DNA from 3 places in the Promicromonospora sp. NFX87 genome. Region 1 is predicted to be linked to each of the others. Evidence: riboswitches for the same ligand, from Rfam matches in the RefSeq annotation. Region 1 holds a riboswitch; each other region holds the start of a gene.
What was found. Region 1 has a riboswitch for S-adenosylmethionine ahead of ACNYC2_RS26595 (aminotransferase class V-fold PLP-dependent enzyme). Riboswitches for the same ligand answer to the same signal wherever they lie in the genome.
Positions count from the first base shown of each region.

Region 1 (10,093 bases):
TCGCGGGCATCACCAACGACCGCGGCAACGTGGTGGGGCTCATGCCGCACCCCGAGCACGCGGTCGAGGCGGGCTTCGGTCCGGCGTCCGCCGAGGGGCCGCGCGCCGGCGTCGACGGGCTGACGTTCTTCACGTCGGTGCTGTCCTCGCTGGTCCACGCGTGACCTTCGGTCCGGTCCGGGCAGGCGTGCATGGCCGCTGAGGTTCTCGCCGGGATCAGCATCGAGAACGTCGGCTGGGAGCACGGCGAGGCCGTCCGGCTGCGTGCCGAGCAGCAGCGTGAGATCGACGCACGGTACGCGCAGCCGGGCGTGCCTCCGGTGACGTCCGGGCCGGACCCGCGCGACCAGGTGGATCCCTCGATCGTGTTCGCGACCCTGCTGCTGCGCGTCGACGGCGAGCCCGCCGGGCATGCCGCGATGCGCGACCTGTCGGGCCGCGACGACCACCAGGGCGGCCTGCACCCCGACGGGACCGCCGAGGTCAAGCGTGTGTACGTGGCGCCGGGCTTCCGCGGTCGTGGGCTGTCCCGCACCCTGATGAACGCGGCGGAGGACGTGGCCCGCGCCGCGGGCGTGCGGCACCTGATCCTGGAGAGCGGGCTCATGCAGCCCGAGTCGCTGGGGCTGTACCTGCGGCTGGGCTACGACCCGGTCGAGCCGTTCGGCGTGTTCGCGGACGAGCCCGACTCGCGGTGCTTCGGCAAGTGGCTGGGGTCCGGGTCTCGACAGGCTCGACCAACGGAAGACGTCGAGCCGCGCCCGCTGGTCGAGCCTGTGTCGGTGGTCGAGCCTGTCGAGACCCCGCAGATCCACGAGGTGTCCTGGGACGACCCCGCCGCCGCAGCGCTGCGCCGCGGCATGTGGGCCTTTCACCAGGAGCGCTACCCCGAGCTCGTGCGCGACGTCGAGGCGCGCGGCGGGTACGACGTCTTTGACGCCGAACGCGGCCGCGACGCGCGGGCGACCTTCCTTGCGACGCTCGACGGGCAGCCGGTGGGCTGCGCGACGCTCGCGGCGGCGCAGGTCGGACCGGCGCACCTCACGGCGGACCCGCTGACCGGCTATGCCGGGCTCGCGCGGCCGGGCGTCGGCCTCGGCGCCGAGGACCCTCGCGGCTTCGAGATGCGGAGCGTGTTCGTCGACCCGTCCGCCAGGCGGGCGGGCGTCGCGAAGGCGCTGGTCCGGCAGATCGAGGAGAGTGCCCGACGCCGGGGCGGGCTCGCGCTGTACCTCGTGACGGGCGTCCGGCAGCCCGAGGCGCTGCGCCTCTACGTGCGGCTCGGCTACCGGCCGGTGCTGCCGTTCCCGCCGCACGCCGCCGCGGACGACCCGCTGCTCCTCTTCCTGGGCAAGGCCCTCTGACCCTGCGCTCTCGGGGCGGGGCTCACCGCCCCCGGAGATACTCCAGCTGCGCCCGCACCGACGAGCGGGCCGCGATCAGCACGGACGCGTCGACGTCGGCGTAGACGGCGCCGGTGACCGCGTCCAGGAGCGTGTCCGGGAGCGGCGACGCGACGTCGGGCAGCTCCGCCCCGAGACCCGTGAGCGCCGCACGTACCTGCTCCAGCCGCTCCAGGCGGTGCTGGCGGTACGCGTGCACCGCCGAGCCGAGGTCCTGGATCACCGGCCCGTGCCCGGGCAGACCGAGGACGGGACCCGGCAGGCCCAGCGCGCTCAGCCGGTCGAGCGAGGCCAGGTAGTCGCGCAACGATCCGTCCGGCTCGGCCAGCACGGTGGTCCCGCGGCCCAGCACCGTATCGCCGGTGAGCACGACTGACGACGACCCGTCTGACACCACGAGGCACACCGAGTCGGCGGTATGCCCGGGTGTGGCCAGCGCCTCTATGCGCAGGCCGGCGACCTCCAGCACCTCGCCGTCGGCCAGCGAGTCGACGCCCGCACCGCGGCTACCAACGCTGAACTCGGGCAGCCCACCTCGCGAGGGCGCCCCGGTCAGTTCCCGGAACCTGGCCAGTCCGCCCGTGTGATCCGGATGCCGGTGGGTCACGAGCGCGAGCTCCACCGGGCCGGCTCCGGCCAGCTCGGTGAGGTGCGGTTCCAGCGCCGGGCCCGGGTCCACCACCACACAGCCCGACGAGCCGGGCGCGCGCAGCACGTACGACCGGGTGCCGTCGAGGGTCATCGGGCCGGGGTTGTCGGCGCGCAGCATCCGCGCGTTGGGGGCAACGGAGTCCACCGCATCACCCTATCCAGTGGTCAACAGGGCTTGTGCGAGTACGAACTCCGGTGTGAGATCGGTAAATCACCTCCCAAGGTCGAGAGGAACTCCAGGATGTCTGCCATCCATGGCGCAGCGCAGCACCCCCGCGCCCGCACGACCGTCCTCCGCGCAGCAGCGGCACTCCTCGCCGCGACCGCACTCGCCGTGACTCCCCTGCTCGTCCCGGGTGCGGCACCGGCCGCCGCGAACGCCGAGGTGGTAGTGAGTGCGGGCCCGGTCGTGTTCGTGGAGGACGGCGACACCGCGACCGTCACGGTCACCGTCCAGGCAGACAGCGCGGTCCTCGCCGAACCGGTCCGCGTCGACTGGCGCACGGGTTCCGGCACTGCCACCGCTGACACGGACTACGAGGCAGGTTCGGGCACCCTCGAGTTCACGGCGGGTACGCCGTCGGGCACCGAACGCACGATCACCGTCCGGACCAGGGTGTCGGAGGCGGGGGAGACGGCGGAGACCGTCCCCCTGGCGCTGGCATCCCGCGACGCGGAGGTCGCTGCCGACCCCACCGTCGTCGTCCGGGCGCACGGCCTGCCCTACCTGGACGAGCGCCTGCCCGTCGAGGAGCGCGTCGCCGACCTCGTGAGCCGGATGACGCTCAAGGAGAAGGTCGGGCAGATGACGCAGGCGGAGCGCGGCAACGTGGCCGGCTCCCCGGCGGTGATCACGGAGCTCGGCCTGGGCTCGATCCTGAGCGGCGGTGGCTCCACGCCCGCCGACAACACCCCGGAGGGCTGGGCCGACGCGATCGACGGCTTCCAGGGGCGTGCGCTCGCCACCCGCCTGCAGATCCCGCTGCTCTACGGCGTCGACTCGGTGCACGGGCACGGCAACCTGGCCGGCGCGACGATCCTGCCGCACAACATCGGGCTCGGCGCCACGCGCGACCCGCTGCTCGTCGCCAGGGCCGAGCGCATGGTCGCCACCGAGACCCGGGCGACGGGCATCCCGTGGACGTTCGCACCCTGCCTGTGCGTGGTGCGCGACGACCGCTGGGGCCGGACCTACGAGTCGTTCGGGGAGCACCCGGCGCTGGCGAGCGTGCTCGGCGCGGCCGCGGTGCTCGGGTTCCAGGGCTCGCGCCTGGACAGCAGCAGGTCCGTCCTCGCGACGGCCAAGCACTTCGTGGCCGACGGCGACACCGCCTACGGCACCGGCGAGGGCGACTACACGGTGGACCAGGGCATCACCGAGCAGAGCCGCAGGCACGTCGAGTCCGTGGACCTGCCGCCGTACGCCGCGGCGATCGTGGCCGGCGTCGGCTCTGTCATGCCCAGCTACTCCAGCATGGACTGGACCGACGACGGTCTCGGCAACCCCGTGAAGATGCACGCCCACGACGAGCTGATCAACGGGTGGCTCAAGCGGGACCACGGCTTCGACGGGTTCGTCATCAGCGACTACCAGGGCATCCACCAGATCCCGCCGCTCGCGGCCGACTCGCCCACCACCCAGCAGATCGTCACCAGCGTGAACGCGGGCGTGGACATGTTCATGGAGCCGTCGCAGTTCGAGCGGTTCCACACGCGGCTGGTGGCGGCGGTGCAGGACGGCGCGGTGACGCCGGAGCGCATCGACGACGCCGTGTCCCGCATCCTCACTGCTAAGTTCGAGCTGGGGCTGTTCGAGGAGCCCTTCGCCGACCGGTCCCACGCGGACGACATCGGCTCGGCGGCGCACCGGGAGATCGCCCGCACGGCGGTCGCGGAGTCGCAGGTGCTGCTCAAGAACAGCCGGCGCGCGCTGCCCGTGGACGACGACGACAGCATCTACGTGGCCGGCCGCAACGCGGACGACCTCGGCAACCAGGCCGGCGGCTGGACCGGCACCTGGCAGGGCTTCTCGGGCGACGTCACCGAGGGCACCACGATCCTGGAGGGCATCGAGGCCGCCGCCGACGACGTGACGTTCAGCGAGGACGCGTCCGCCCCGACCGACGGGGCCGACGTCGGCGTCGTCGTGGTAGGCGAGACCCCGTACGCCGAGGGCTTCGGCGACGTGGGCGGACCGGAGTGGGCCTGGGACCCGGCCGACGGCGGCATTCCCCGCGAGGAGAAGTCGATGTCCCTCCAGCCCGGCGACGCGGAGGTCGTCGAGAAGGTCTGCGCCGAGATCGAGACCTGCGTGGTCCTGATCGTGTCGGGAAGGCCGCAGGTGATCACCGAACAGCTCGGCTCGATCGACGCCCTGGTCGCCTCCTGGCTGCCAGGCACGGAGGGCGCCGGAGTAGCCGACGTCCTGTTCGGCGACCGCCGCTTCACGGGCAAGCTCCCGCTCTCCTGGCCCCGCTCAGCAGACGACCCGGTGGTCAACGTCGGCGACAAGAACTACAACCCGCTGTTCCCCTTCGGTTGGGGCCTGTCCACAGGCGGCCGCACGTCAACCCTGGACGACCACCGCCTAGACCTCCAGGACACCGTCCTGGACGAGACCACCGGCGTCCCACCGCAGGCCGCACAGGCGATAGCCAAGTCCGACGTGGCCCTCCTGGAAGGCAAGAAGGCCCAAGCCCTCCGCCTCCTGAAAGCAGCCACCACCACCCCGCCGAGATAGAACTGCAGCGAAGTAGAACTCCGGCCCGCCAGGGTTCTACTTCGCTGCAGTTCTACTTCATCACGGTTCTACTTCGCGGAGGCGAGAGCCTGTTCTACGTCCTCGATCAGGTCCCGCGTGTCCTCCAGGCCGATCGACAGCCGCACCGTGGTCTCCGCGATGCCGACGGCGGCCCGCCCCACCGCACCGAGCTTTCGGTGCGTGGTCGTCGCCGGATGCGTGATGAGCGACTTCGCGTCCCCGAGGTTGTTCGAGATGTCGATCACCTGGAGCGCGTCGAGGAACCCGAAGGTCCGCTTCTTCGCGGTCTCGGCGTCCGTGCCCTTCGGCACCGCGAGGTCGAACGTGACCACCGTGCCGCCGCCGCTCATCTGCGCACGCGCCAGCTCGGCCTGCGGGTGCGAGTCGAGGAACGGGTAGCGCACGGCGCCCACCCCGGGCAGCTCCTCCAGGGCGTGCGCGACGGCGAGCGCGCCCGCGCCCTGCGCCGCGAGCCGCACCGGCAGCGTCTCCAGCCCCTTGATCAGCGTCCACGCGTTGAAGGGCGAGAGCGACGGCCCGGTGTTGCGGATGAACGTCTGCACGGGCCCGGTCACGTACTCGGTCGTGCCGAGGATGGCCCCGCCCAGCACGCGCCCCTGCCCGTCGATGTGCTTGGTCGCGGAGTAGACGACGACGTCCGCGCCCAGCTCCAGCGGCCGCTGCAGCAGCGGAGTGGCGAACACGTTGTCGAGCACGACGGTCGCCCCGGCGGCGTGCGCGAGGTCGGCGACGGCGCGCACGTCCACGATGTCCTGCATCGGGTTGGAGGGCGTCTCGAAGAACACGACGTCGGCCGGCGTCGAGAGCGCCTCCTCCCACTGGGCGAGCACGTGCCCGTCCACGTAGTCGGTGCGCACGCCCCACTTCTTGAAGATCTCCTCGAAGATCACGACGCTGGACCCGAACAGGGCCCGGGCCGCGACGATCCGCGATCCGGACTGCACGAGCGCGGCGAGCGACGTGAACACCGCGGACATCCCGGTCGCCGTCGCGTAGCAGGCCTCGGCGCCCTCCAGCAGGCGCAGGCGCTCCTCGAACGTGTGGACCGTCGGGTTGCCGTAGCGCGAGTAGACGAACCGGTCGATGTCACCGGCGAACGCGGCCTCGGCCTCGGCCGCCGAGTCGTAGACGTAGCCCTGGGTGAGGAACAGCGCCTCGCCCGTCTCCTGGAACTCGGTCCGCTGGTGCCCGCCGCGCACGGCGAGCGTCGCGGGGCGGACGTTCCGGGGCAGCGGCTTGCGGCCGGACCCGCCGGGGGTCGCGTCGGGCGGGAACGCCCCGGTGACCGTCACTGAGCGCCCTCCGTCCAGGGCAGCCCGGCGACCTTCCAGCCCTGCTGGTCGCGGACGCCGTCGGCTCCGGGCGCGCCCTCGAAACCCTCCAGCACGTTGTACGACGGCGCGATGCCAGCCGCCGTGGCGAGCCGCGCCGCGCCGATCGAACGCTGGCCGGAGCGGCACAGGAAGACGACCGGGCCATCCGTGACACCCGCGGCCTTGAGCTCCTCCAGGAACTGCTGGTTGGGGCGGCCACCGGCCCGCACCCACTCGCTGAACACCGGCTGCTTCTCGAGAGACGCCGTGTCGGGGATGCCTATCGCGCGCCACTCACCCTCGGTGCGGACGTCCACGAGGGTGGCGGCCGGGTCGGCGGCGAGCAGGTCCCAGGCCTGCTGGGGCGTGATGTCGCCGGCGTAGCCGTCGGCGGGGCGGGCTTCGATGTGCGCGGGGACGCTCATGTGCTCCTCCATCGGTCGTGGCGGTAGCACCCTCGTCCGTCCTCGCCAGGGGCGGGAACGCTGGGTTGCTGCGGCGTCGTCGTGCCACGTCACTCGGCCGCTCGGGATGGTCGCTGTGATCCTACGACACGACGTCCGGCAGGTGGGATGCCGTCTCGCTCACTGGTCGGGACTACGGTCGGAGTGTGGATGACACTGTGGACAAACCTGTGGAAGCTGTGGATGACGCTGTGGACCACGTTGTGGACGAGCAGGAGCTGACCGGCGGCAACACCACCGGCGTCGTACGGATCGGCGACACCGTCCACCGCGCGGCGGGCCCCTGGACGCCCACCGTCCAACGGCTGCTCGCCCACGTCCGCGCCGCCGGGGTGACCGAGCTCCCCGCACCGCTCGGCCTCGACGACCAGGGCCGGGAGATCGTCTCGTACCTGCCCGGCGACGTCCCCGGCTGGCCCGCTCCGGCGTGGCTCTGGTCCGAGGACGTCCTGGCCGAGGCGGGCCGCCTCCTGCGGCGCTTCCACGACGCGACCGCCGGGTTCCCCCGGTCGGACGCCGTATGGCGCCTCCCGGCCACCGAACCGGCCGAGGTGATCTGCCACAACGACGCCGCGCCGTACAACATGGTCTTCCGCGACGGCCGCCTCGCGGGCCTGTTCGACCTCGACACCGCCTCGCCCGGTCCGCGGGTCCGCGACCTGGCGTACCTCGCCTACCGGATCGCGCCGTTCTCCTCGGACGCCTTCGCGGGTGCCACCTACGACGTCGCGCACCTGGATCCGACGGCGCGGCTCGACAGGCTGACCGAGGCGTACGGAGCGGAGTTCCGGCGCGCGGAGGTGCTGGACGCGATGGCCGACAAGCTCCGCGACCTGGCCGCCTGGTCGGCGGCCCGGGCGGACGGCGACGGGCCGGCCGAGCTGCGTGAGCACGCCGCGATGTACCGGGCCGACGCCGACCGGATCGCCGCGCTCGTCTCACAGCCGGAGCGACCGGATCGTGAGACCAATATCTGAGACGAGCGTTGACAGGAATTTTGCCGCAGCACAGGATGACGTCAGGTCATGAGTGCCAGCGTCAAGCCCCGGCTCGCTGGTCGGCAACCCTCCTACCGCGGTGGGGTGCCCCGGGTGACGACCTGGCCGCGCGCAGCCGCGCGTGGCAAGCGCGGGGGAACCTCCCCCAGGACTGTGCTGGAGGACGTCATGTCTGCAACCACCCTCGCCCACAACGACGCGGTCGCCGACGTCGCCCCGCTGCGGCCCGTCGTCGGCGGCGCGACCCTCGTCCCGCTGGTGGACGGCAGCCGGGTCCCGTACGCGAACCTCGACGTCGCCGCGTCGGCGCCTGCCCTGCAGGCCGTGGCCGACCGCGTCACCCAGGTGCTGCCCCTGTACGCCAGCGTGCACCGCGGCGCCGGGTACCTCTCCCAGGTGAGCACCGCGCTCTACGAGACCGCCCGTCGCACCATCGGAGCGTTCGTGGGCGCCCGCGACGACGACCTGACGATCATCACGCGAAACACCACCGACTCCCTGAACCTGCTCGCGGGCTGCGTCCCGGCGCAGCCCGACGGCGAGCCCGGCCGCGTGCTCGTCCTCGACGTCGAGCACCACGCGAACCTGCTGCCCTGGCAGCGCGGCACCGACGCGACCGTGCTGACCGGTGGCGCGACGGTCGCCGAGACGCTCGACCAGATCCGCGAGGAGCTTATCGACGCCGCCGCCGCGGAACGCCCGTTCGCCCTCCTGGCCCTCACCGGCGCCTCGAACGTGACGGGGGAGTCGCTCCCGGTCGACAAGATCGTCGCGATCGCCCACGAGTACGGCGCCCGCGTGGTGCTCGACGGCGCCCAGCTCGTACCCCACCGCCGCATCTCCCTGGAGACCACCGGCGTCGACTACCTCGCCTTCTCCGGGCACAAGACCTACGCCCCGTTCGGCGCGGGCGCCCTGGTGGGCCGCCGTGACTGGCTCGACGCCGGCACGCCCTACCTCGCAGGTGGCGGCGCCGTGCGGCGCGTGCGCGTAGCGGGCACCGAGTGGCACGAGGGCCCCGCCCGGCACGAGGCTGGATCGCCCAACGTCATCGGTGCCGTGGCCCTCGCCGCGGCGTGCGAGGAGCTCGCCGCGCTCGCCCCCGCCGACGTCGCGGCGCACGAGAACGCGCTCCGCCGTCGTCTCGTGTCGGGGCTCGAGGCGATCGACCGCGTCGAGGTCGTGCGCGTGTGGGCCGACGCCGTCGACCCGGTGGGCGTCGTGACGTTCACCGTGACGGGCTACGACCCGGGCCTCGTGGCCGCGTACCTGTCCGCAGAGCACGGGATCGGCGTGCGCGACGGCCGGTTCTGCGCCCACCCGCTGCTCGGCCGCCTCGGGTTCGACGCCGGCGCGGTGCGTGCCTCGGTCGGCGTCGGCACCGCGGGCGAGGAGGTCGAGCGCCTGATCGCCGCGGTGGGCCGCCTGGTGGCCGACGGCCCGCAGGCCGGGTACGACGTCGTCGACGGGCTCTGGGTAGTGACCGACGACCCGCGCCCCGTCCCGGAGGGCTCAGGGCTCGCGGGCCTGCTGGCGACCGCGGCCCTGGGCTTCGACGAGGACTTCGGCTGCCTCCCGGACGAGGACTAACCGGTGTCAGACGCGCAGGTCACGCGAGTGACCTGCGCGTCTGACACGTCAGAGAGGGAACATCCGCGGGCGGGGGAGCTCCGCCTCCAGCTGGGCCGCCAGCGCCAGCAGCGTGAGCTCCCCGCCCGGCCTGCCGATGATCTGCACGCCCATCGGCAGCCCCGCGGGTGCGTCCGCGGTGGCCTCGGTCCAGTGCGTCGGCACGGTGATCGCAGGCAGCCCCGCGACGTTGAGCATCGACGTGAACGGCGTGTACTGGCACTGCTGCTCGAAGTTCCGCTCGGGGTCCTCGGCGTCGTACCAGCCGATGGGCCGGGGCGTGAGGGCGAGCGCGGGCGTGAGCACGGCGTCGTACGCGCTGACCTGCGCCACCAGGGACCGCTCGAAGGCGGTGAGCGTGCGCACCGCCTCGGCGAGCTGCCGCGCGGGCACCTCGCGACCCGACCGGATCAGCCACTGCGTCAGCGGCTCCAGCCTGCCGAGCGTCTCCGGGTCGTCGATCGGCACCGCTGAGGCGCCGCCCATCCACAGCGTCCGGAACGCCGGCGCGTACTCGGGGGCCGCGGCCAGCGCGGTCTCCTCGACGTCGTGCCCGAGCCCGGACAGCGCCCGCACGCCGGCCTCCAGCGCGACGCGCGCCTCGGGTGACACCCCGATGTCGTAGAAACCGTCCCAGGCCGACGAGGTGGTCACGCCGATGCGTGCGCGGCTGCCTCCCGGCCCGCGTCCGCCCGTTCCCGGCGCGGGCAGCGCAGCGCGCTGGGCCGTCGCCAGGTAGGCCCCCGCCTCGTACGACGGTGCCCGCAGCGAGTACGGGTGCGCGACGTCGCCCCCGGCGCGCCTCGGGAGCATCGCCTCGAGCAGGAGAGCGGTGTCCGCGACGGTGCGCGCG
Region 1 is NZ_CP183413.1:5,927,701-5,937,793, reverse strand. Features, by position in the region: gene purQ (phosphoribosylformylglycinamidine synthase subunit PurQ) at 1-164, shown strand, start outside; gene ACNYC2_RS26625 (GNAT family N-acetyltransferase) at 192-1,364, shown strand; gene ACNYC2_RS26620 (MBL fold metallo-hydrolase) at 1,387-2,172, opposite strand; gene ACNYC2_RS26615 (glycoside hydrolase family 3 N-terminal domain-containing protein) at 2,296-4,794, shown strand; gene ACNYC2_RS26610 (O-succinylhomoserine sulfhydrylase) at 4,863-6,128, opposite strand; gene ACNYC2_RS26605 (rhodanese-like domain-containing protein) at 6,125-6,574, opposite strand; gene ACNYC2_RS26600 (phosphotransferase) at 6,805-7,590, shown strand; SAM riboswitch class IV at 7,635-7,748, shown strand; gene ACNYC2_RS26595 (aminotransferase class V-fold PLP-dependent enzyme) at 7,780-9,201, shown strand; gene ACNYC2_RS26590 (amidase) at 9,250-10,093, opposite strand, start outside.

Region 2 (10,093 bases), 2.3 Mb from region 1:
CGGCGAGCAGGTCGGGCAGGTCCTCGATACCGATCGACAGGCGCAGGGTGCCGGGGTGGACCCCGGACGCGGCCTGCTCGGCGGGGGTGCGCAGCACGTGGCTGGTGCTCGCGGGATGCAGCACGAGCGAGCGGACGTCGCCGATATGGGTCATGTGCGTGACCACCTCCACCGCCTCGACGAACGCACGGGCCGCGGGGGCGCCGCCGTGCAGCGTGAAGGTGAAGACGGAGCCCTGCCCGTCGGGCAGATAGCGCTTGGCCAGGGCGTACGACGGGCTCGAGTCCAGCCCGCAGTAGTCCACCGACGCCACCTCCGGCCGGAACGCCAGCCACCGAGCCACCTCCAGCGCCGTGGCACTCTGCCGCGCCACGCGCAGCGACAGGGTCTCGATCCCCTGCCCCACGAGAAAGGCGTTCAGGGGCGACGGCGTCGGGCCGAACCGCGGCGCCACCGTCTCGCGCACGTACGCCAGGCGGGCCAGCCCGCCGTGCCGCACGGCGACGCTCGCCCCGCCGGTGCGCGACGGCGCCACGAGGTGCGGGTAGAGCGCGCCCGACGCGGCGGCGTCGAACGTCCCGGAGTCGACGACGACGCCGCCCAGGACAGACCCGTGTCCGGCCAGGAACTTGCTCGCGGAGTGCACCACGACGTCGGCCCCGTGCTCGATCGGGCGCAGCAGGTACGGCGTGGCGAGCGTGTTGTCCACGACGAGCGCCAGCCCGTGGGCGTGCGCGACGTCGGCCACGGCGGCGAGGTCGGGCAGGTCGTTGCGCGCGTTCGGGATCGACTCGAGGAACAGCACCCGGGTCTCGGGGCGGATCGCGCGCTCCCAGGCGGCCGGGTCGGTGGCGTCGTCGACGAAGTCGGCCTCGATGCCCAGGCGCGGCAGGTTCTCCAGGAGCAGCCCGCGCGTGCCCTCGTACAGGCTGGCGGCGGCCAGCACGCGCTGCCCGGCCGCGACCAGGCCGAGCAGCGCGACGGTGACGGCGGCCTGGCCGCTGGCCACGAACAGGGCGTCCGCGCCGCCTTCGAGCGCCGCGATCCGGCGCTCGACCGCCGTCGTGGTCGGGTTGCCGGTGCGCGTGTAGGCGTAGCCCTGACCCGCGCCGAAGTGGCCGCCGGCCTGCTCCCACTCCTCGAACTCGAACCCGGCGGTCAGGTAGACCGGCGTGGCACGCGGGGTCGGACGGCGCTCCGGCGCGGTGCGCTGTGCGGTGCCCCGTGTCGTGCCGGCCGCTCCGGCGTGGTGCTCCGTGCCGCCTGCGTGCACCTGCCGGGTGGCGAACCCGGTCATGGCGCGGCGCTCGGTGCGGCGCTCGGTGCGGTGCTCGGCTCGGGCTCGGTGGCGGGCAGGCCGGCCTCCTTCCAGGCGGGGAACCCGCCGTCGACGTGCGAGACGTCGGTGTAGCCGCGCGCCGCGAGCGCCTCGGCGACCGGGCCGGAGCCGTCGACCGAGCCGCACACGACGACGACCGGTGTGTCGAGGGTGATCGCGGGGTTGTCCGAGGGTCCGAACAGTGCGTCGAGGTTGCTCCGGTCGACGAGCGTGGCGCCGGGGATCTCGCCGGTCGCCGACCGGCCCGCGGCGGAGCGGACGTCGATCAGCAGGGCTCCGCCCGCGACCTTGGCGCCGGCGTTCTCGGGGTTGCGCAGCTCAGGGGTGCTCATGGTGTTTCTCCTTGAGGATCGATGGGGGACGGCGGCCCGTCGGAGGGCCATCGCCGGAGCGCCGTCAGGCGCTCAGCAGCCGGCCCGTGGGCAGGGCGCGGGAAGCGGCGGCGGCGTCTGGCAGCCCGAGCGATCCGCGCAGCGTGGTCTCCGTGCGCTCGGTGCGGAACAGCCCGGCCCGCTGCAGGGCCGGTACGAGCCGGTCGGTGATCGCGTCGAGGTCCGCGCCGAGCGACGACGGCCGCAGGAGGAACCCGTCGGCGGCGCCGACGGCCGCCCAGTCGGCGATGAGGACCGCCAGCTCGTCCGGCGTGTCCGCGACGACGTGCGCGCCGCGCCCCGGCTCCGGACCTTCGAGCGCCTCGACGAGCTCCAGCCGGGCCCGGGCGCTGGCCCGTTCGGCGGCGAGCACCACGTACACCTCGGCGAGCACCCGCACCTCCTCCGGGTCGCGTCCGGCGGACAGCGCCGAGTCACGCACAAGGCGCCGCAGCCGGACCGCCTGCGCGGCATCTGGCACGGCGATCCGCACGACGTCGGCGGTGCGCCCCGCCAGCCTGGCGCTCGCCTCGGAACGCACGCGCAGGACGACCGGCGGACGCACCCGGGACAGTGCCGCACCGCTGCCGCCGGCACGGGTCGGGCGGCTGCGGATCGCGAACCGGATGCCGTCGTGGTCGACGCGGAAGCGGCCCTCGGCGTCCACCTCGACCGCACCCGATCCGGTGCCGGGACGTCCCGTCCAGACGCGGTTCACGGACTGGATGCCCAGGTCGACGCGGGTTGCCCAGGCCTCGTCGGGCTCCGGGACCGCCGTCTGCCGGACGGCCTGCCAGCCCGCCCGGCCGCTGCTCGCCCGGTCGACGCTGCTGAGGGCGACGGCGGTGTGCGCCGCCTCGGTGTGGACGGTGTCGACGGCGGCGACCAGGCCGATCCCCGTCGTGACCCGTGCCGCGCGGGCCGCCGCGACGACCGTGTCGAGCCGGGCGGTCACCTGGCCACGGCCGGGGTGCAGCAGGAAGTCCTCGTCGAGGGTGATGAGGTCGAGCAGGCCGCGGTCGGCGGCGCGCACCAGCTGGAGGAAGCGTTCGCCGTCGAACGGACGGGGCGGGATCGGGCCGCGGGCGCGGTGCGCGCCGGGACGGGCGCCGGCCGAGGTCAGGTCCACGCCGAGCACGACGGGACGGAGCGAGGAGGAGGCGGAGGTAATGGACGTGGGCTGCGGTGGGTACGGCACGGCAGGGCTCCGTTCGGGGCTACGGCTGCGCGGCGGCACCCGGACGACCCGGCCGGCGGCGCACGGTCTGTGCGCTTCGGCGTTGCTGGGTCACCCGGGAGCGTGGCTGCCGGAAGGTATGGGAGAGGAAGGGTCGGGTCTGCCGCGGTCAGCGGCAGGAACGGCGACAACACATACCCGTGCGCGGGGCAGCACCAGCCCGCGGGGAGACGTTCCAGGACGGCAGGGGCACGTGGACGGCGGGGGCGGCGCTCCGGGTCATCGTGGTTCTCCTCACCTGCTCGCCCAGCGGCGAGCGACGCGTGTTGTCATCCGCCGGCGGCGGTGGCCTGGTCCTCACCCGGGGCACCCACCCGCGCGGGGGGTTGCCGTCCGACCAGCCGGGGCTTCGCGTCGGAGCTCATGACCTGTCCAGCGTTACTACATCTTTCCGATCGGATTAGTGCGGTTCTTCTGGATGTCAGAGAACATACGAATGGAACCGATAGAAGTCAACGATCTATGGCCAGATCTCACATACCGGAACTAGTTCGGGGTGGCCGGGCCCATGACTTCGGTCCTTGCCACGAGATCGGTCAGCTGATTGACCGATCTCGTGGCGAAGGACCGAAGTCGCAGGACGTCCCATGCAAGTAACCGAAGTCGGCGTCGATCAGGCGACGAGCAACTCCACCTGGGACAGCGCCCCACCGTCGTGAAGCTCCAGCCGGAGTCCGGTCAGCGGTATCGGCTCGGCCAGCACGAACGGGCGCAGCTGGCCCGGCCAGGGCCACCGCTCGCCCGACCGCTCGTCCAGCACGCGGCCGTCGTCCGCGACCAGTCGCCACGCCGACGGCGGCTGCGCGTCCCCCGCAGACCCCGCCGACGACGTCAGCGTGTACGCACGGAGCACCGCACCCTCCGGGGCCTCGCCGGACGGACGCCACTCGAGCACGCCCGCCACCTCGGCAGCCGTCGTGAGGTCGCCGTCCGTCAGCCGCGGCAGCGGCCCGTCGGCGCCGTGCCATCCGCCGTCGGCCCGCTGCCACGGCCGGACCGGTTCGCTGTCCGGCCCCGCACCCGCCAGGCCGCGCCCCGGGTCGGCAGACGCCGGCACCCCCCAGCTCGTCGGCGTCCCGGACATGGCGAACCGGAGGGTCGCTCCCCCGGTCAGGTCGCCGTGCTCCACCGACGGAGCCTCGACCGCCCGGGCCGCGCCATCGACGTCCGACAGCTCCAGCCCCGCCACGTACCAGCTGTCGGCCGCGCCGGGTGCCTCGACCACGAGGTCGCCGTCGGGCCGGTGCACCACCGCGCGCTCGAAGAGCGGCGAGCCGACCGCCCAGCGCGAGGACCCGATCTCCAGCGGGTACAGCCCCAGTGCGGAGAGGACGTACCAGGCCGACATCTCGCCGTTGTCCTCGTCGCCGTGGTACCCCTGCCCGATCTCGTTGCCGGTCCACAGCCGCGCCAGGACCTCGCGCACGGTCGCCTGGGCGCGGTCCGGCCGTCCCGCGAACAGCCACGCGTAGGCGATGTGGTGCGACACCTGGTTGGACTGGCCGAACTGGCCCATCCGCACGTCGCGCGCCTCGACCATCTCGTGGATCACGGACCCGTACGTCCCGGGCTTGTCCGCCCGCTCCGGCGTGGCGAAGAACCGCTCCAGCAGCCGCTCCAGCCCCTCGCGGCCGCCGTGCAGGGCGGCCAGGCCCGCGCCGTCGTGCACGGGGTGGAACAGGAAGTTCCACGCGTCGGACTCGGTGTAGTCGCCGCCCCACTCGTCCGGGTCGAACGGGCCGGAGCCGAACGAACCGTCCCGGCCGCGCCCCCGGAAGAACCCGGTCCCCGCGTCGAAGAGGTGCACGTACCCGAGCGAGCTCTGCCGCAGGTAGGCGGCATCGGAGCGCAGGGCGCGCCGTCGGTCCTCGGGCGTGCCCGGCGCGTCCGCGAGCGCCGCGGCCATGCGGGCCAGGCCGGCGTCGTTGATGTAGCCCTCGAGGCCCCAGGACACCGACTCGTCGACGTCGCGCGGCACCCAGCCGTGGGTGAGCGCGAAGTCCTGGCCCTTGCGGCCCACGCCGGACCGGGTGGGCAGGGCGGTCGCGTTGCGCAGGCCCGCGTCGTAGGTGGCGAGCGGGTCGGGCAGGGGCACGTCGCGCAGGTACAGGTCGGCGAAGGCGACGTCGGACGACGTCCCCGTCATCAGGTCGGCGTAGCCCGGCGACGACCACCGCGCGACCCAGCCGCCCTCGCGGTACTGCTGCACGAACCCGTCGGCGAGCCGCGCGGCGACGTCCGGGTAGAGCAGCGCGTAGGCGGGCCAGCAGGTGCGGTAGGTGTCCCAGAAGCCGTGGTTGACGAACATCTCGCCGGGCAGGACGGGCGCGCCGTCGAGCACGGGTGAGGCGTGCACGAGCTCACCGTCGGTGCCGAACTCCGTGTACGACGACGGGTACAGGTTGAGGCGGTAGAGGTTCGAGTAGAGCGTCACCTGCTGCTCCTCGGTGGCACCCACTACATCGAGCACGCCGAGGCGTTCCTCCCACTGCGTGCGGGCGCGCTCGGCCACGTCGTCGAAGGAACCGCTCACCTCGCGGTCCAGGGCGCGCCAGGCGAGGTCCTCGCTGATGTACGACGTCGCCACGCGCACCTCCACCGTGCGGTCGGCCTGGTCGCCGGGCCCTGCCGCCGGGTCCAGCGCCACCGTCGCGTAGGTGGCGTGCTCGCGGCCGCGTGCCCGGCCCGTGCGCAGGACCGGCCGGGAGACCTGGCCCACCACGTACATGCGGCTGCGGCCCACCGAGAGCGCGCTGCCGTGGTCGCTCCAGCCGGTGAGCGTGCCGTCGTCGTGCACGGTGACGGCGACGGGCGGGCCGTCCGCTCCTGCATCGCTCACGGCGTCGACGATCAGGTGGCCGGTGGTGGCGCCGGGCGGGAACGTGAACCGCAGGACGCCGCCGTGGTCCGAGGCCGCGACGTCGATGCGGGAGCCGCCGTCCAGGTCGACGCCGTAGCGGTGCGGGCGGGCCGTCTCGGCGTCGTGCGAGAAGGCGAGCGCGCGGGCCTCCAGGCCGGCGTCGGGCGCGCCCTCCTCGCCCGGCTGCGCGGGGACCAGGTGGAACGCGAGCTGGTCGCGGTCCCCCATCCACGGGCTGGGTTCGTGCGAGATGCCGATGCCCTGCAGGCGCGGCCGGTTGTCCGGCCCGTTGTGCGCGGCCCACGAGTACAGCCAGCGTTCGGTCGACGCGTCGGTGAGCGGCACCCACATCGTGAAGCCGTTCGGCACGGCGGCCGCGGGCACGTTGTTCCCGCGCGAGTACGCGCCCGAGGAGTGGGTGCCGCGCCGGGTGTCGACGAGGTCGGTTCGCCCGGTCACCATGCGCTCCGGGCGCCGCCCGACGGTGACCGCATCCAGCCAGACCTCGGTGTCGCCACCGTCCGGCGGCGCGGTCACGACGGCGGCAGCCTGTACGCGCCGGCCGGGCAGCAGCTCCGCCACCCGGTCCAGGTCCACCCGGACCACGTTCCAGTGGTCGGGCACCAGGATCCGCGCTTCGCCCTGCCCGACGGCGGTCGCGGGCATGCGGTGCTGGTCCCTCAGCTCGCGCCCGGGCTCGGTCTCCAGGAGCCACGTCCCGTCGTCGAGCAGCAGGTCGACCGCCACGTAGGTCGAGCGGTAGGTGAGCTCCTGGTCGAGCACCGGCAGGAGCGTCCAGCGCAGCTCCGTACCGGCCTCGAGCGGGACGTCCAGCCCGTCGAGCACCACCGTGCGGCCCGCGCCGGCGTGGCCGATCCGCCGCGCGTGCTCGCTCGTGAGGCCGACGCCGGGCCGCCCCGCGGGAACGTGTGCCGGCCCGGTCATGCGGCCACCTCCGGGACCCGGCCCGTGCTGCCGCGCACGGTCAGCACGGGGGCGGGGGCGTCCACGACGTCGGGCACCGGCTCCCCCCGGACCAGCGACAGCATCGTGGCCGCCATGAGCTCGCCGAGCTCGAAGGTGTCCCTGGTCATCGCGGTGAGCGGCGGGTGCGCGAGACGCACCAGCTCTGAGTCGTCGAAGGATGCCACGGAGATGTCGCCGGGCAGGTCGAGCCCTGCCTCGGCCAGTACTGTGACGCCCGCGAGCGCGGCGACGTCGGAGTCGTAGACGATTGCAGTAGGCCTTTCGTCACGGGCCAGCAGGGCCCTCGTTGCTGCCGCGGTCTCGCCCTGCGAGAAGTCCGCCGGCACTGTCGTGATGTGGAGGCCGAGGCGCGCCCCGGCGTCGTGCAGCGCGGCGGCCCGCCGCGCGGAGTGTACGTACGCGGCGACGCCGCCCACATGGCCGACGTGCACGTGCCCCAGCGCTGCCAGGTGCTCGGCGAGCAAGGTCATGGCGGCATGGTCGTCGGCGAAGACCGCGGGTACGGGGCCCGGCGTGCCGTCGCCGCTGAGCAGCACCGCCGGCAGGCCCATCCGCGCCAGCTCCTCGGGGCGCGGGTCGTCGCTCTCGAGGTCGAGCACCACCACGCCGTCGGTACGCCGCTCGGCCGCCCAGCGCCGGTAGACGTCGAGCTCGGCGGACACGTCCTCCACCACCAGCAGCTGCAACGCCACGAGGTCCGCCGACAGCCGCGCCTGCAGTCCCGAGACGAGCTGGGCGAAGAATGGCTCCACACCCAGGGTCCGCGCCGGTCGCGTGACGACCAGGCCCACCGTGTCGGCCCGCCGGCCGCCCAGGGCGCGGGCGGCCACGTTCGGCCGCCACCCGAGCTCCGCGACGGCGGCCAGGATGCGGGTCCGGGTCTGCTCGCTGATCCCCGGACGGTCGTTGAGCGCGAACGACACCGCCGTCGGGGAGACGCCCGCGCGCGCGGCGATGTCGGCGATCGTCGGTCTGCGGTTCGAGTGTCCCGCGGACGACATCACTGGTCGGCGAGCAGCTTGTCGCACTCTTCGACCGCCGCGTCCAGGGCTTCCTGCGAGGTCTTGTCCCCCGCTATCGCCGCCGCGAGCTGCTGGTTGATGATGGTGGTCATCGCCTCGCTGACCTCTACCGGCTGCAGCAGCCGCGCCGTGCCGAGGCCGTTGTACGCGATCTGCTTCGCCGCACCCTGCGGGGTGCCGTCGCTCTCGGCCAGCTCCGGCTTCTCCAGCGACTCGGCGGTCGACGGGAAGACGCCGGGCACCTCCTGGGCGAACGCCTCCTGGTTGGCGGCGTTCGTGACGAACCGTGCCAGCGCCACCGCCGTCGGCACGTTGGTCGACTGGCTCGAGATCGACAGCCCCTGCACGTACAGCGGGGTGGCACCCATGTACGGCGACGGGGCGACCTTGCCCTCGAGCGACGGGTTGTTCTCGAGCACGGTGGCGATGAAGTTGCCGCCGCCGGTCGACCAGGCCACCTTGCCCTCGGTGAACAGCTGGCTGTTGCCGAGGTAGGCGTCGGTGAGCACGTCGTCGGGCATGAGGCCGTCGGCGTACGCGTCGCGGTAGGCGTCGAGCAGCTCGGCGGCCTCCGGGGTGTTGAACGTGAACCTCGTGCCGTCCTCGGACAGGATCGGGAGACCCTCCGCCGCGAAGTCGCCGAGTCCCGGCTTGCGGCTCATGAGGTAGCCGCCGGTGACGTCCTTCATCGTGCGCGCCTGCGCGATGAGCTCGTCCAGCGTGGTGGGCGGCGCCGCCGGGTCGAGACCCGCGGCCTCGAACATCTCGGTGTTCCAGTAGTTCAGGTCTGTGGTCAGGTACCACGGGTATCCGAACGTGCCCTCCGTACCCGCGTACCGGTAGGCCTCCAGCGCGCCCGGCACGTAGGTGTCCTCGAGCGCGTCGTCGACCGTCGTGAGGTCCGTGAGGAGGCCCTCGTCCGACAGCGAGAACGCGAAGTCGGGCGGCAGGTTCGTGACGTCGGGCAGCTCGCCCGCCGCGGCCTGCGCGCGCAGCGTCTCCGAGTAGCCGTCGCCCGGCTGGTCGAGCCAGGTCACGGTGGTGCCCGGGTACGTCTTCTCGAAGTCGGTGATGACTCCCTCGACGTACTCCGTGAAGTTCGGCTTGAGCGACCAGGTCTGCAGCGTGACCTCGCCGGTCACCTCGGCGGTGGCGCCCGCAGTGGTGTCGGCGGCAGGCCCGGCCCCGGCGTCGTCCCCGCCGTTCAGGGTGCAGCCGCCGAGGGCGGCCAGCACGGTCAGGGCTGCTCCAGCGGCCCCGATGCTCCTGATCTTCATGACAGTTCCTTCCAGCAATGCTTCGTCGCGCCCCGGGGACTTGCCGTGTCTCTGGTGCTGCTGCGCCGACTAAAGCGCTTTAGCGCCGCTAGCGTGCCGCGTGACCCTGGCAGTGTCAAGGGCAGCACCAGGGCACTCCGGGTGCACACCACGACGAAGAGTTCACCCTGCCACAGCGATTGGGTTAATCCCAATTCGAGCGTACGGTTGAAGCATGGACACCACGATCGGCAGCCGGGTCCGCACCATCCTCCAGGAACAGGGCCTCACCCAGAAGGAGCTGGCTCACAAGGTCGGTATGCCTGCTGATGCGCTCTCGCGCGCGCTCAACGGTGTCCGAGGATTCGGCTCGCTCGAGATCGTCCAGCTGGCCGACGAGCTCGGCGTCGAGGTGTACTGGCTGATCACAGGCAAGGAAGACCCCAACAGGTTGCAGGTTGCGGCCCGCCACGCCTACGACCACGGAACGAGCACCTACAGCAACAGGTCGGCGAGCGACGACACGGGAGTCCTCCGCGACATCCAGGTGGCCTACCAGCAGGCTTGTCCGAGCGAGCCCCTACCGGCCTCCCGCCTGCCGGCTGATGCCGTCGAGCTGCGCCAGGCTTTGGCCGGCCCTGACGGCGTCCGTCGCTTTGCCGATGTCGTCGAAGCGCGGTTCGAGGTCGACGTCGTGCGGATCCGCGAGGTCGGTACCGACTACGCGATGTCCATCGGCGGACGCGCGGTCGTCGTGCTGCGCGAGACAGCCAACTGGTTCTACGAGAACTGGTCGCTCGCCCACGAGCTCGGACACCTGGTGGACGGCGACGACTGCGCCACTACCTCCGCCAACGCCGCGGCCGAGCGAGCTGCCAACCGCTTCGCGGCAGAGGTGCTGCTCCCCGCCGACGAGATGAAGCGGCTGCAGGACGTCACAGAGGCGACCCAGCTCGGATCACTGTTGTGGGACTGGGGCGTGTCGACTGCCGCAGTACGCATCCGTGCCGAGGCACTCGGC
Region 2 is NZ_CP183413.1:3,598,215-3,608,307, forward strand. Features, by position in the region: gene ACNYC2_RS16215 (O-acetylhomoserine aminocarboxypropyltransferase/cysteine synthase family protein) at 1-1,297, opposite strand, end outside; gene ACNYC2_RS16220 (rhodanese-like domain-containing protein) at 1,294-1,671, opposite strand; gene ACNYC2_RS16225 (LLM class flavin-dependent oxidoreductase) at 1,736-2,908, opposite strand; SAM riboswitch class IV at 3,206-3,316, opposite strand; gene ACNYC2_RS16230 (GH92 family glycosyl hydrolase) at 3,561-6,752, opposite strand; gene ACNYC2_RS16235 (LacI family DNA-binding transcriptional regulator) at 6,749-7,795, opposite strand; gene ACNYC2_RS16240 (ABC transporter substrate-binding protein) at 7,795-9,093, opposite strand; gene ACNYC2_RS16245 (helix-turn-helix domain-containing protein) at 9,308-10,093, shown strand, end outside.
Region 2: another riboswitch for S-adenosylmethionine. It lies ahead of ACNYC2_RS16225 (LLM class flavin-dependent oxidoreductase); the one in region 1 lies ahead of ACNYC2_RS26595 (aminotransferase class V-fold PLP-dependent enzyme).

Region 3 (10,093 bases), 3.2 Mb from region 1:
GTCGTTGCGCTCGGGCTCGCCGTGCACCAGCACGTCCAGGCCCAGCTCCTCCTGGAGCGCCACGGTGCTCGCGATCTCGGCGCGCATGGCGGTCGTGTACTCGGCGTCCGACAGCTCGCCGCGCACCCAGGCCGCCCGGGTCGTCCGGATCTCCGCCGTCTGCGGGAACGAGCCGATGGTGGTGGTCGGCAGCGGCGGCAGGTCGAGCTTGGCCTGCTGGGCCGCGGCCCGCTCGGCGTACGGCGCGCGTTCGACGTCGGCGGGGGTCAGGGCAGCGGTCCGCTCGCGCACCTCCGGTACGACGACGCCGGGCGCCTCCGCGCGGGACCGCACCGCGGCCGTCGACTCGGCGAGCGCGTCGGCGACCGCCGTCCGCCCGCCGGTCAGGCCGGTCGCCAGGGTGACGACCTCGGCGACCTTCTGGTCGGCGAACGCGAGCCACGACTTCAGGCCGGCGTCGAGGCGGGGCTCGTCGGCGACGTCGTGCGGCACGTGCAGCAGCGAGGTCGAGGTGCCGACGGCGACCGCGCCGGCCCCGAGAGCCGTCAGGCCCTCCAGCGTGGTCAGGCGGGCGTCGAGGTCGGCACGCCAGATGTTGTGCCCGTCGACGACGCCGGCGACCAGGGTCTTGGTCTTCAGGCCGGCGACGGGGCCGGTGGGGACGGCGCCCTTGACGAGGTCGACGGCGATCGCCTCGACGTCGAGGCCGGCCAGCAGGGCCAGCCCGTCGCCCACCTCGCTGCGCAGGTCGCCGTACGGCGCGGTGACCAGGATCGCGGGACGCTCGGCCGTACCGGTCGCTCCGGTGGCGGGGGAGAGGTCGGTGGCAAGCTGCGCGTAGGCCCGGCGGACGGCGTCCGCCACCTCGTCGAACGGGACGTCGAGCAGGTCGGTGACCAGCGCGGGCTCGTCGAGCTGCACCCAGGGCGCGCCCGCGGCGGCCAGCGCGCGCAGCACGTCGGCGTAGGCGGCGACGACGTCGTCGAGCCGGTCGAGCGGGCGGAAGCCCTCGGGGGCGCCGTCCGCCGGCTTGCTGAGGAGCAGGAACGTCACCGGGCCCACGAGCGCGGGGCGGGTCACGACCGCCTGGCCGCCGTCGGCGGGCCGGGCGAGCTCCGTGAACTGGCGCACCACTCGGTCGTCCACGAACCCGATCGGGGTGTCCGGCCCGATCTCCGGCACGAGGTAGTGGTAGTTCGTGTCGAACCACTTGGTCATCTCGAGCGGCGGCTTGTCGCCCTCGCCGCGGGCCAGCGTGAAGTAGCCCTCCAGGGAGAGTGCGCCCGCACCTTCGCTGGTCGAGCCTGTCGAGACCAGATCCCGGAACCGCTCGGGCACCGCGCCCAGCAGGGCGACGGCGTCGAGCACCTGGTCGTAGAACGAGAACGAGCCGGGGACGGCGGCCGCGCCGTCCAGGCCCAGTCCGGCGAGATGCCGGGCGGTTGCCAGCCGCAGGTCGCGGGCTGTGGTCTCCAGCTCGTCAGTGGTGGTGCGTCCGGCCCAGAACGACTCGACGGCGCGCTTGAGCTCGCGTCGTCGGCCGATGCGCGGGTAGCCCAGGATCGTGGCGTGGGGAAGGTGCGTGAACTCGACTGCCATGCGTATCAGCTCCATCGGACCTGGCGTTAGCACCTTGCCCGGAATTGGCGCTCCGGAGGCAGGTTGCTGCGGTGTCGTTGAGCCAGGACTCTCGACCGCTCTGGATGATTGACCTGGATCGTAAGCGTGACCGCGATGTGAGCGGAAAAGCGTCCACCCCTCAAGACGATCGCATCGTGGCTGGTGAGCGGCCGAAAAGTGTGCCAAGCGGCTGACCATGCGGTTGCTGCCAGGCGAGGCCCCGATCTGGCAGCAGGTGCATGGTCAAATCGGTGCCATAAGCAGAGTTATGACCGCGCGCGGCTGACTCGGCATTCGGTGATGGATGCTGGCGTTCTCCTCACCAAGCACCCCCTCACAGAGAAGGTCGGAACCACCCATGTCGAAGATCCTGATGGTCCTCTCCGCCGCGAACAGCCTGCGCCTGGCCGACGGGACCGCCCACCCCACCGGCTACTGGGCCGAGGAGGTCGCCGCGTCGCACCGCGCGCTGACCGCGGCCGGCGCCACGGTCGACCTCGCAACGCCCGGCGGCGTGCGGCCCACCGTCGACGAGATCAGCCTGGACGAACGGGGCGGCGTGGCCGACGCCGACGCCGCGGAGCACCGGGCCTACCTGGACTCCATCGCGGACGAGCTCGCCCAGCCGCTCGCGCTGGCCGACGTCCGCGCCGACGACTACGACGCGATCTACATCCCCGGCGGTCACGCCCCCATGGCCGACCTCGTGTCCGACGCCGACCTCGGCCGGCTGCTGGTCGCCGCCAACGCGCGGCAGGCGACGGTGGCCGCGCTCTGCCACGGCGCCGCCGCGCTGCTGAGCGCCGAGACCCCGGACGGCGTCTTCGCCTACGCCGGGCGCGCGCTCACCTCCTTCACGGACGAGGAGGAGCGCCAGGGCGGCCTCGGGGACGCCACGCCGTTCCTCGTGGAGACCGCGCTGCGCGAACGCGGCGCCGTCATCAGGACCGGCGCGCCCTGGAGCAGCACCGTGGTCCAGGACGGCAACCTGATCACCGGGCAGAACCCCCAGTCCAGCACCGCGACCGCCGAGGCGGTGCTCGAGGCGCTCGCCGCCCGCTGACGCCCGCCGTCGTGCCGACACGGTTAGCCTGAGCACCAGGCAAGGCTGGGCCACAGCCTCGGGGGACGGATGGTGACGCGCGTGCCGGGACTCGACCTCGTCGCGACGTTCCTGGAGGTCTACCGCACCGGCTCGCTGTCCGCCGCGGCGGAGCGGCTGGGCGTGAGCCAGCCCGCCGTCACGGGTCAGCTCGCGCGGCTCGAGGAACAGCTCGGGGCGCGGCTGTTCGTCCGGTCGCGCAGGGGTGCCGAGCCCACCGAGCGTGCGGTGGCGCTGGCCACCCAGGTGGGCCTGCACGTGGACGGGCTCCGGGCCGCGCTGGGCCCCGCGGACGAGGCCCCTGCGGTCCGGGGGCTCGTCCGGCTCGGCGGTGCGGCGGAGCTGATGACCGTCCGGGTGCTGCCCGCCCTCGCGCCCCTGGTCGCCCAGGGGCTGCAGGTCCGGGTCGCGCTCGGCCTCGGGGACGAGCTCCTGGCCGCGCTGGCCGCCGGGCACCTCGACCTGGTCGTGTCCTCGGTACGCCCCCGGCAGGACGCCGTCGTGGCGACGCCGCTGGTCGACGAGGAGTTCCTGCTCGTGGGCCCGGCGTCGCTGGCCCACACCGTCGACCCGGTGCGGCTCGCCGCCGACCCGGTCGCCGCGCTGTCGCACCTGCCGCTGGTCGCCTACGCGGAGGAGCTCCCGATCGTGCGGCGCTACTGGCGCAGCGAGTTCGGACGGCGGCCGCCCAACACCACGTCCCTCGTGGTCCCGGACCTGCGCGCGGTGCTCGCCGCGGTGATCGCGGGGGCGGGCGTCTCCGTGCTCCCGCGGTACCTCGTCGCGCCTGCGCTGGAGAGCGGGCAGGTCGTCCAGCTCCACCAGCCGGAGGCGCCGCCGCTGAACACGCTGTACCTGGCGGTGCGGCGGGACGCGCCGCCCAGCCAGGCCCTCGCCGCCGTCCACGCACGACTTACCCAGGCCGCCGCCGAGTGGGGAAGCCTCTGACGGGTCACTGCCCGCCGGGTGACCACGCACCTGCTGCCAGACGACGCGTGATCCTGGCAGCAGGTGCATGGTCAGAAAAGTGTGCCAAGCGAGGCGCCCCGGTCAGCCCGGAGCGCCCCGGTCAGCTCCGGGGAGCGGTGGCCCGGCGTCGGCTCGTCGCGGACCAGAGCGCGGTGGCGGCCGCGGCCAGCGTCACGCTGACCACCAGCGGGCCGACGAGTCCCAGCGGGCCGATCGCCAGGCCGCCGAGCACCGGTCCCACGAGGGCGCCCAGGTTCAGCGCGACCGTGGAGTACGCCCCGCCCATGGTCGGGGCGCCCTGGGCGGCCGCCATGCTGCGGGCGATCAGCGTGCCGCCGACCGCGAACGAGAGCGCACCCAGCACCGGGGCGAGCAGCCACACCGCCGACGGGGTCCCCGCGAGAACGGCCCACAGGATCCAGCCCGCGACGAGAACCGGGACACCGATCCCGAGGACCAGGTGCCCGTGCGCGTCGGCGAGCCGTCCGGCCGCCGTGACACCGGCGAACGCACCCAGCCCGAACAGCGCGAGCACCACCGGTACGAGCGCCGAGCCGAGCCCGGCGCCGTCCGTGACGATCGGCGCCAGGTAGGTGAACGCGCAGAACGTCGCGCCGTTCACCAGCACCCCGAGCACGAGGTAGCCCAGCAGGTCGGGGGAGCGGAGCGTGCCGAGCTCGGCGCGGAGATCCACCCGGGCGTGCGGCACGCGAGGACCGGGCCGCCCCGGCGTCAGGACCGCGACGGCGGCCAGCGCGAGCGCCGAGACCCCGGCGATGGCCCAGAGCGCGGACCGCCAGCCCCAGAGCTCGCCGAGGAGGGCCCCGGCCGGGACCCCGGCGATCAGGGCGAGGGTCGTGCCGCTGAGGATCGCGGCGAGCGCCCTGGCCTGCCGGCCGGCCGGGACGATCGCCGTCACGGTCGAGAGTGCGACGGCGAGGAACCCGGCGTTGGCCAGGGCGGCCACGAACCGGCTGACCAGCAGCACCGCGAACTGGTCGGTGAGCGCGCCCGCCGCGTGGGCCGCGACGAAGACCAGCAGGCAGCCGGTCAGGGTCCAGCGCGGTGGCAGACGGCGGCCGAGCGCCGCCGTCAGCGGTGCGCCGACGACCATGCCGACCGCGAAGCCGGAGGTCAGGTAGCCGGCCTGGGCGATGGTGATGCCGAGGTCGGCGGAGATGCCGGGCACGAGCCCGGCGAGGACGAATTCCGACGTGCCTTGCGCGAAGACCGCGACGGCGAGCACGTAGAGCAGAACAGGCATGGATGCCTCCGAAGGAAGGGGGAACGGGTAGGCCTGTGCGGCACTACGGGGCCCTTCGGATGCACGGGAAAGCGGCCGGGCGACGGCTCGGCGGTCTCTACAGGGGCATCTCGGGCTACCGGAGTACCGGCAGCCCGAACCTGGATGCTTCTGGAGACCTCATGTGCCGAGCCTATCCGGCCGCGAGCCGTGCGCCGGAATGCTACCGGGAGCGGCTCCCCGTGTCGGCGGGCGCCAGGTCGCCGTCGGTGGCCGCCGGGCTCGGGTGGCTGCTGGGGCCGGCGCACGACGCCCAGCTGAACTCGCTGTGCACCTGGTACGCCATGCCGTCGTCGGACTTCGCCCAGGCCTCCGCGGTGTACGGGAGCCAGGTGGTCGTGTCGACGATCATGTCGATCCGGGTCAGCTCGCCGCCGCGCACCTGCTCGCTCGGGGGAGTGAACCGGATCCGGACCATGGTCCGGCCGTCCGCCTCCTCCAGCAGGAACTCGTCGTCCAGGCGGTGGTCCCTGCCCTCGAGACCGGACAGGTCAAGGGCTGCCCCGATGGTCGCCAGCTGCAGCACCTCCAGCGGACGAGTGCTCAGCGGCACCGGCTTCGGCGTCCTGGTGTCCGTCGCGGCGGCGCCGTCGATGCGGGTCGCCGACTCCGCGCCGAGCGTGGAGCGGGTCTTCACCTTGCAGCCAGCGCGGGCCACCGCGGGCGCGGTGCGGTCGACCACCTCGGACGGCGTCAGCGCGAGGGTCGGCGACGGGCGCGGCTCGGGGTCGTGGGTCGAGAAGCTGGTGCCGGGCGACGAGCCGGGCGACGAGCCGGGCTGCACGCCGGGCGCCGGCAGGTTCACGACGGTCACCACGACGGCGGCCGCTGCCGCCGCCGCGACGCCCCACACCAGCGCCCGCCCGCGGCGCGCGCGGGACCGGCCGCGCCGGGGCTCCGCGTCGAGGTCGTGCAGGAGGACCACTACGCGCTCGTCCGTCGACCAGCGGTCCTGAGCGGGTCCGTGCGGCTGCTCGGACAGGTGCTCGTCGCCGTCCAGGAGCTCGCGGGCACCGTGCGCGCGTGCCCGCGACTCGGCGTACACGCGCGCCAGGTCGAGCTCCGGGTCGACCCCCCGCAGGGCGCGCCGGGCGCGGGTCAGCTCTTCGTCTTCCACGTCAGGAACCTTCCTCGGTGAGCTGTTCGTAGGCCGCACGCAGACGGCGCCGTGCGCGGTGCACCCGGGTGGCCGCCGTCGCCGTCGTGCAGCCCAGGACCTGGGCGACCTCCGGAGTGGACAGCTCCGCGGCTGCGAGCAGGGCGATCACCTCGCGGTCCGCGGGGCGCAGGAGCGCGAGCGCCCGGCGCAGCTCGTCCAGCTCGCCGACGAGCCGCGCGCCGTCCTGGCCCGCCGGGACCGGGTGCGCGCGGACCCGCTCGACCAGCGCGATGCGCCGCTGCTGGGCGCGCACCTGGTTCGCCATCACGCGGCGGGCCACCCCGAGGAGCCAGGCGCGCGGGTTGTCCGGCAGCTCGCCCTTGCGCCACGCGACGGCGAAGACCTCGGCCACCACGTCCTCCGCCTCGGCGGCCGGGAGCCGCGAGCGCGCGTACCGGTACACGGCGCTCGCGTGCGCGACGAACAGCGCCTCCGTATGGGCAGGCGTGAGGTGGGCAGGCGAGTGCCTGCCCGGTTCGAGGCGCTGTGGCTCGGTGTTCGTGGACAGGGTGGGCTCCGCAGACGAAGAGACGTGCTTCCGACTCAGTGTGTCCGGCAGGACGGTCCCCATGACACCTCGCGGATGTTGTCCACGTCACAGCCCGCCGCTGACATCGCGGCCCGGACCGTGCACACCAACGCTGATGTGACCGTCTCCTTCGTCCGTGCCCGCACCCGGTTCCGCCCGGCGGGCCCCGCCTGTGTCGTCCTCGCCGCGAGCCTGCTCCTCGCGGGCTGTGCCGCAGCGGACCTCAGCAACGATGGCGGCGCGACCGGGACGGAGCCGCAGGCCACCGCGTCCCTCCAGGCAGAGAAGGAACCGCTGGAGAAGCCGGCGGAGAAGCCCGCAGCGAGGCAGGAAGGAGCCGAGGCGCCGCAGACGGAGCCGAGCCCGGTACCGGCCCCCGCGGAGGGTCCCGTTGACGCCCCGGCCCCGCGACCGGCTACCGGCCTCGACCTGACGGAGCACTCGACCAGCGATCCCGAGAGTCCCTGGGTGGTCGTCAACAAGCGCAGGCCGCTCGACCCGATCGACCACGAGCCCGACCTCACCGTCGTGCGCGGGTACCTCGTCCGGACGGATGCCGCCCGCGACGTCGCCGCGCTGCTCGACGCCGCCGACGCCGACGGTGTGCGCCTCACCCTGCGCAGCGCCTACCGGGGATATCCCAAGCAGGTGGAGGTGTACGAGGGGTGGGTGGCGCAGCTCGGCGCCGAGCGGGCGGACGACGTGTCGGCTCGCCCGGGATACAGCGAGCACCAGACGGGTCTCGGGGTGGACGTCGGTGGCACCACCCGGCCGGCGTGCGACTTCGAGGCCTGCTTCGGCGAGACCGTGGAGGGTCGCTGGGTCGCCGAGCACGCCGCCGAGTTCGGCATGGTGGTGCGGTACACGCGCCAGAACAGCGCGGTCACTGGCTATGCCCCCGAGCCCTGGCACCTGCGCTGGGTCGGCCGGGAGCTGGCGGCGCACATGCGGGCCACCGGCGTCACGACCCTGGAGGAGGCCTTCGACGTGCCGGGCGGGGACTACGCCGACTGAGTCCGGCGGTAGGAGGGCTTGACCCTGCCCCTGCGGCAACCCTGCATCCTGCGTGCATGACGACCGCAGTCAGCACGACCGCAGGCAGCAGGAGGAGACTGGCCACATGCTGACGATCAGCCAGCTCGCGTCGTACGCCGGGGTGACCACGCGCGCCGTCCGGCACTACCACGCCAAGGGCCTGCTGCCGGAGCCCGGGCGCGACCACTCGGGCTACCGGCGGTACGACGCCCAGGCCGCCGTGGACCTCATCCGGATCAGGGTCCTGGCGGAAGCCGGTGTGCCGCTCGCGAGGGTGCGGGAGCTGCTGCGCGCCGGGACGGACGAGTTCGCGGCCGCCGTCGCCGAGATCGACGCGCGGCTCCGTGCGGAGATCGACGAGCGGGAGCGGCACCGGGAGCGGATCGCCAGGCTCGCCGCGGGCGACAGCCTCGCGCTGCCGCCCGAGGGCGCGGCCTACCTGGACCGGTGGCGCGAGCTCGGCCTCCCCGAGCGCGTGGTCGAGATCGAGCGCGACAGCTGGATCCTCACCCTCGCGGTGCTGTCACCGGAGCAGGTCGCCGGGGCGATGGAGCTGAAGGGCAGGCTGCTGGACGACGAGCAGTTCGTCGAGACCCTGCGGCGGCTCAGCGCGGCGGTCGACTGGGCGCCCGGCGACCCACGGCTGCCCGCCCTGGCGGACCAGGTGGCCGCGATGCTCGACGAGCACGCCGGCTGGTCCGACGGTTCGGCGAGCGAGATGGAGGCGGGGCTCGTCGACCTCTTCGACTCGCTGGCCCTCGACTCCTTCCCCGCCGGCCGCCGCCTGGAGCAGCTGCTGGAGGAACGCGGCTGGTCGGGCTGGACCCGCCAGCAGCGCACGGGCTGAAGCTCGCCCGTACCTGTCAGAACGGCAGCCAGACGACGGCCGCGAGAGCCGCGAGGTAGAGGGCCTGCTCCGCGAGGCGCCGTCCGACCGGGGTGGCCGGCCTGCCGCCGAACAGGACGCCCCGCCGGGCCGCGGAGATGTTGGCCGGCGTCATGGCGAGCGTGAGGAGCCCGAGGCAGATCGCGGCCGCGGGCGCCGTCGCGGGGACGAGCAGGCCCACAGCTCCGGCCAGCTCCAGGACCCCCGTACCGGCGACGAGCAGGTCGGGGCGGGGGAGCCCGGGCGGCACCATGCGTTCCAGGTCCTGGCGTACCCGGGGGATGAGCCTGCCGGACGCCGCGAGGAGGTAGACCGCCGCGGCGCCGACGCGGGCGGCGTCGTGCCAGGAGTCGAGGGCGGGTACCGCGACGAGGCCGAGCAGGCGCGCCACGGCGGTGGCGCCGAGCAGGAGGACGGGAAGCGGGACAGGCATGACGGCCCAATCTTGACGGCGACAAGTTCGAGCGACACTCCACCACCCGCGGTGCTATCTTGTCAATGGATAGATTGGTCGAGGATCGGGAGCGGGATGAGCTACCACCACGGAGACCTGCGGCGGGCGATGACCGCCGCGGCCGCGACAGCCGTCGCCGAACGGGGACCGGCCGGGCTCAGCCTGCGCGAGCTGGCCAGGATCGCCGGCGTGTCCCACGCCGCGCCCGCACACCACTTCGGCGACAAGGCCGGCGTGCTCACGGCGGTCGCCACCGAGGGGTACACCCTGCTCGCCGACGCCCTGAAGGAGGCCGGCGACGACCTGCTCGCGGCCGGCATCGCGTACGTGCGGTTCGCCGTCGACCACCCCGGACACTTCGCCGTCATGTTCGACCGCAGCCTCCTGCACGCCGACGACGCCGGCCTGCGCGCGGCCGAGCAGGCGTCCGCGGCGGCGCTCGCGGGTCTCGCGCCCGACGCCGACGCCTCCCGTGCCGCCTGGTCCGTGGCGCACGGCTTCGCGAGCCTGTGGCTCTCGGGTGCGATCTCCGGGCCGGACGTCGTCGCGGCCGCCGAGCCCGTCCTCCGCCGGATGGCGCCCCCGCGCGGGCAGGGTCGCGGATAGAGTTCGGACCGTGCGGCTGGATCCGTTACCCGACGTGTCCGCCTGGACCCACAGCGGGGTCCGGGCAGGCTTCGAGGTGCTCTTCGCGGAGCCGGTGGCGGACGGATACCTGCTCCGCGGGCACACCACCGCCGTCGAGGGGCCGCAGGCGTGGTCCGTCGGGTACCGGATCGAGGTCGACCCGCAGTGGTGCACCCGCCGGGCCGAGGTGCGGGCGGTCTCGGCCGTCGGGACCGTCCGGACGACCCTCGACCGGACCGGGCAGGGCGACGACGCCCGGTGGATCGTCGACGGCGTCCCGCGCCGCGACCTCGACGGCTGCCTCGACGTGGACCTCGAGTCGTCGGCCGTCACGAACACGCTGCCGGTCCACCGGCTCGATCCCGCACCGGGGGAGCCGCACGAGGTGCCCGCAGTCTTCGTCCGGGCG
Region 3 is NZ_CP183413.1:2,593,200-2,603,292, forward strand. Features, by position in the region: gene metE (5-methyltetrahydropteroyltriglutamate--homocysteine S-methyltransferase) at 1-1,599, opposite strand, end outside; SAM riboswitch class I at 1,608-1,710, opposite strand; gene ACNYC2_RS11565 (type 1 glutamine amidotransferase domain-containing protein) at 1,979-2,683, shown strand; gene ACNYC2_RS11570 (LysR family transcriptional regulator) at 2,765-3,670, shown strand; gene ACNYC2_RS11575 (Cmx/CmrA family chloramphenicol efflux MFS transporter) at 3,792-4,955, opposite strand; gene ACNYC2_RS11580 (hypothetical protein) at 5,158-6,111, opposite strand; gene ACNYC2_RS11585 (RNA polymerase sigma factor) at 6,113-6,724, opposite strand; gene ACNYC2_RS11590 (D-alanyl-D-alanine carboxypeptidase family protein) at 6,737-7,696, shown strand; gene ACNYC2_RS11595 (MerR family transcriptional regulator) at 7,803-8,564, shown strand; gene ACNYC2_RS11600 (DoxX family membrane protein) at 8,581-9,036, opposite strand; gene ACNYC2_RS11605 (TetR/AcrR family transcriptional regulator) at 9,133-9,663, shown strand; gene ACNYC2_RS11610 (putative glycolipid-binding domain-containing protein) at 9,674-10,093, shown strand, end outside.
Region 3: another riboswitch for S-adenosylmethionine. It lies ahead of metE (5-methyltetrahydropteroyltriglutamate--homocysteine S-methyltransferase); the one in region 1 lies ahead of ACNYC2_RS26595 (aminotransferase class V-fold PLP-dependent enzyme).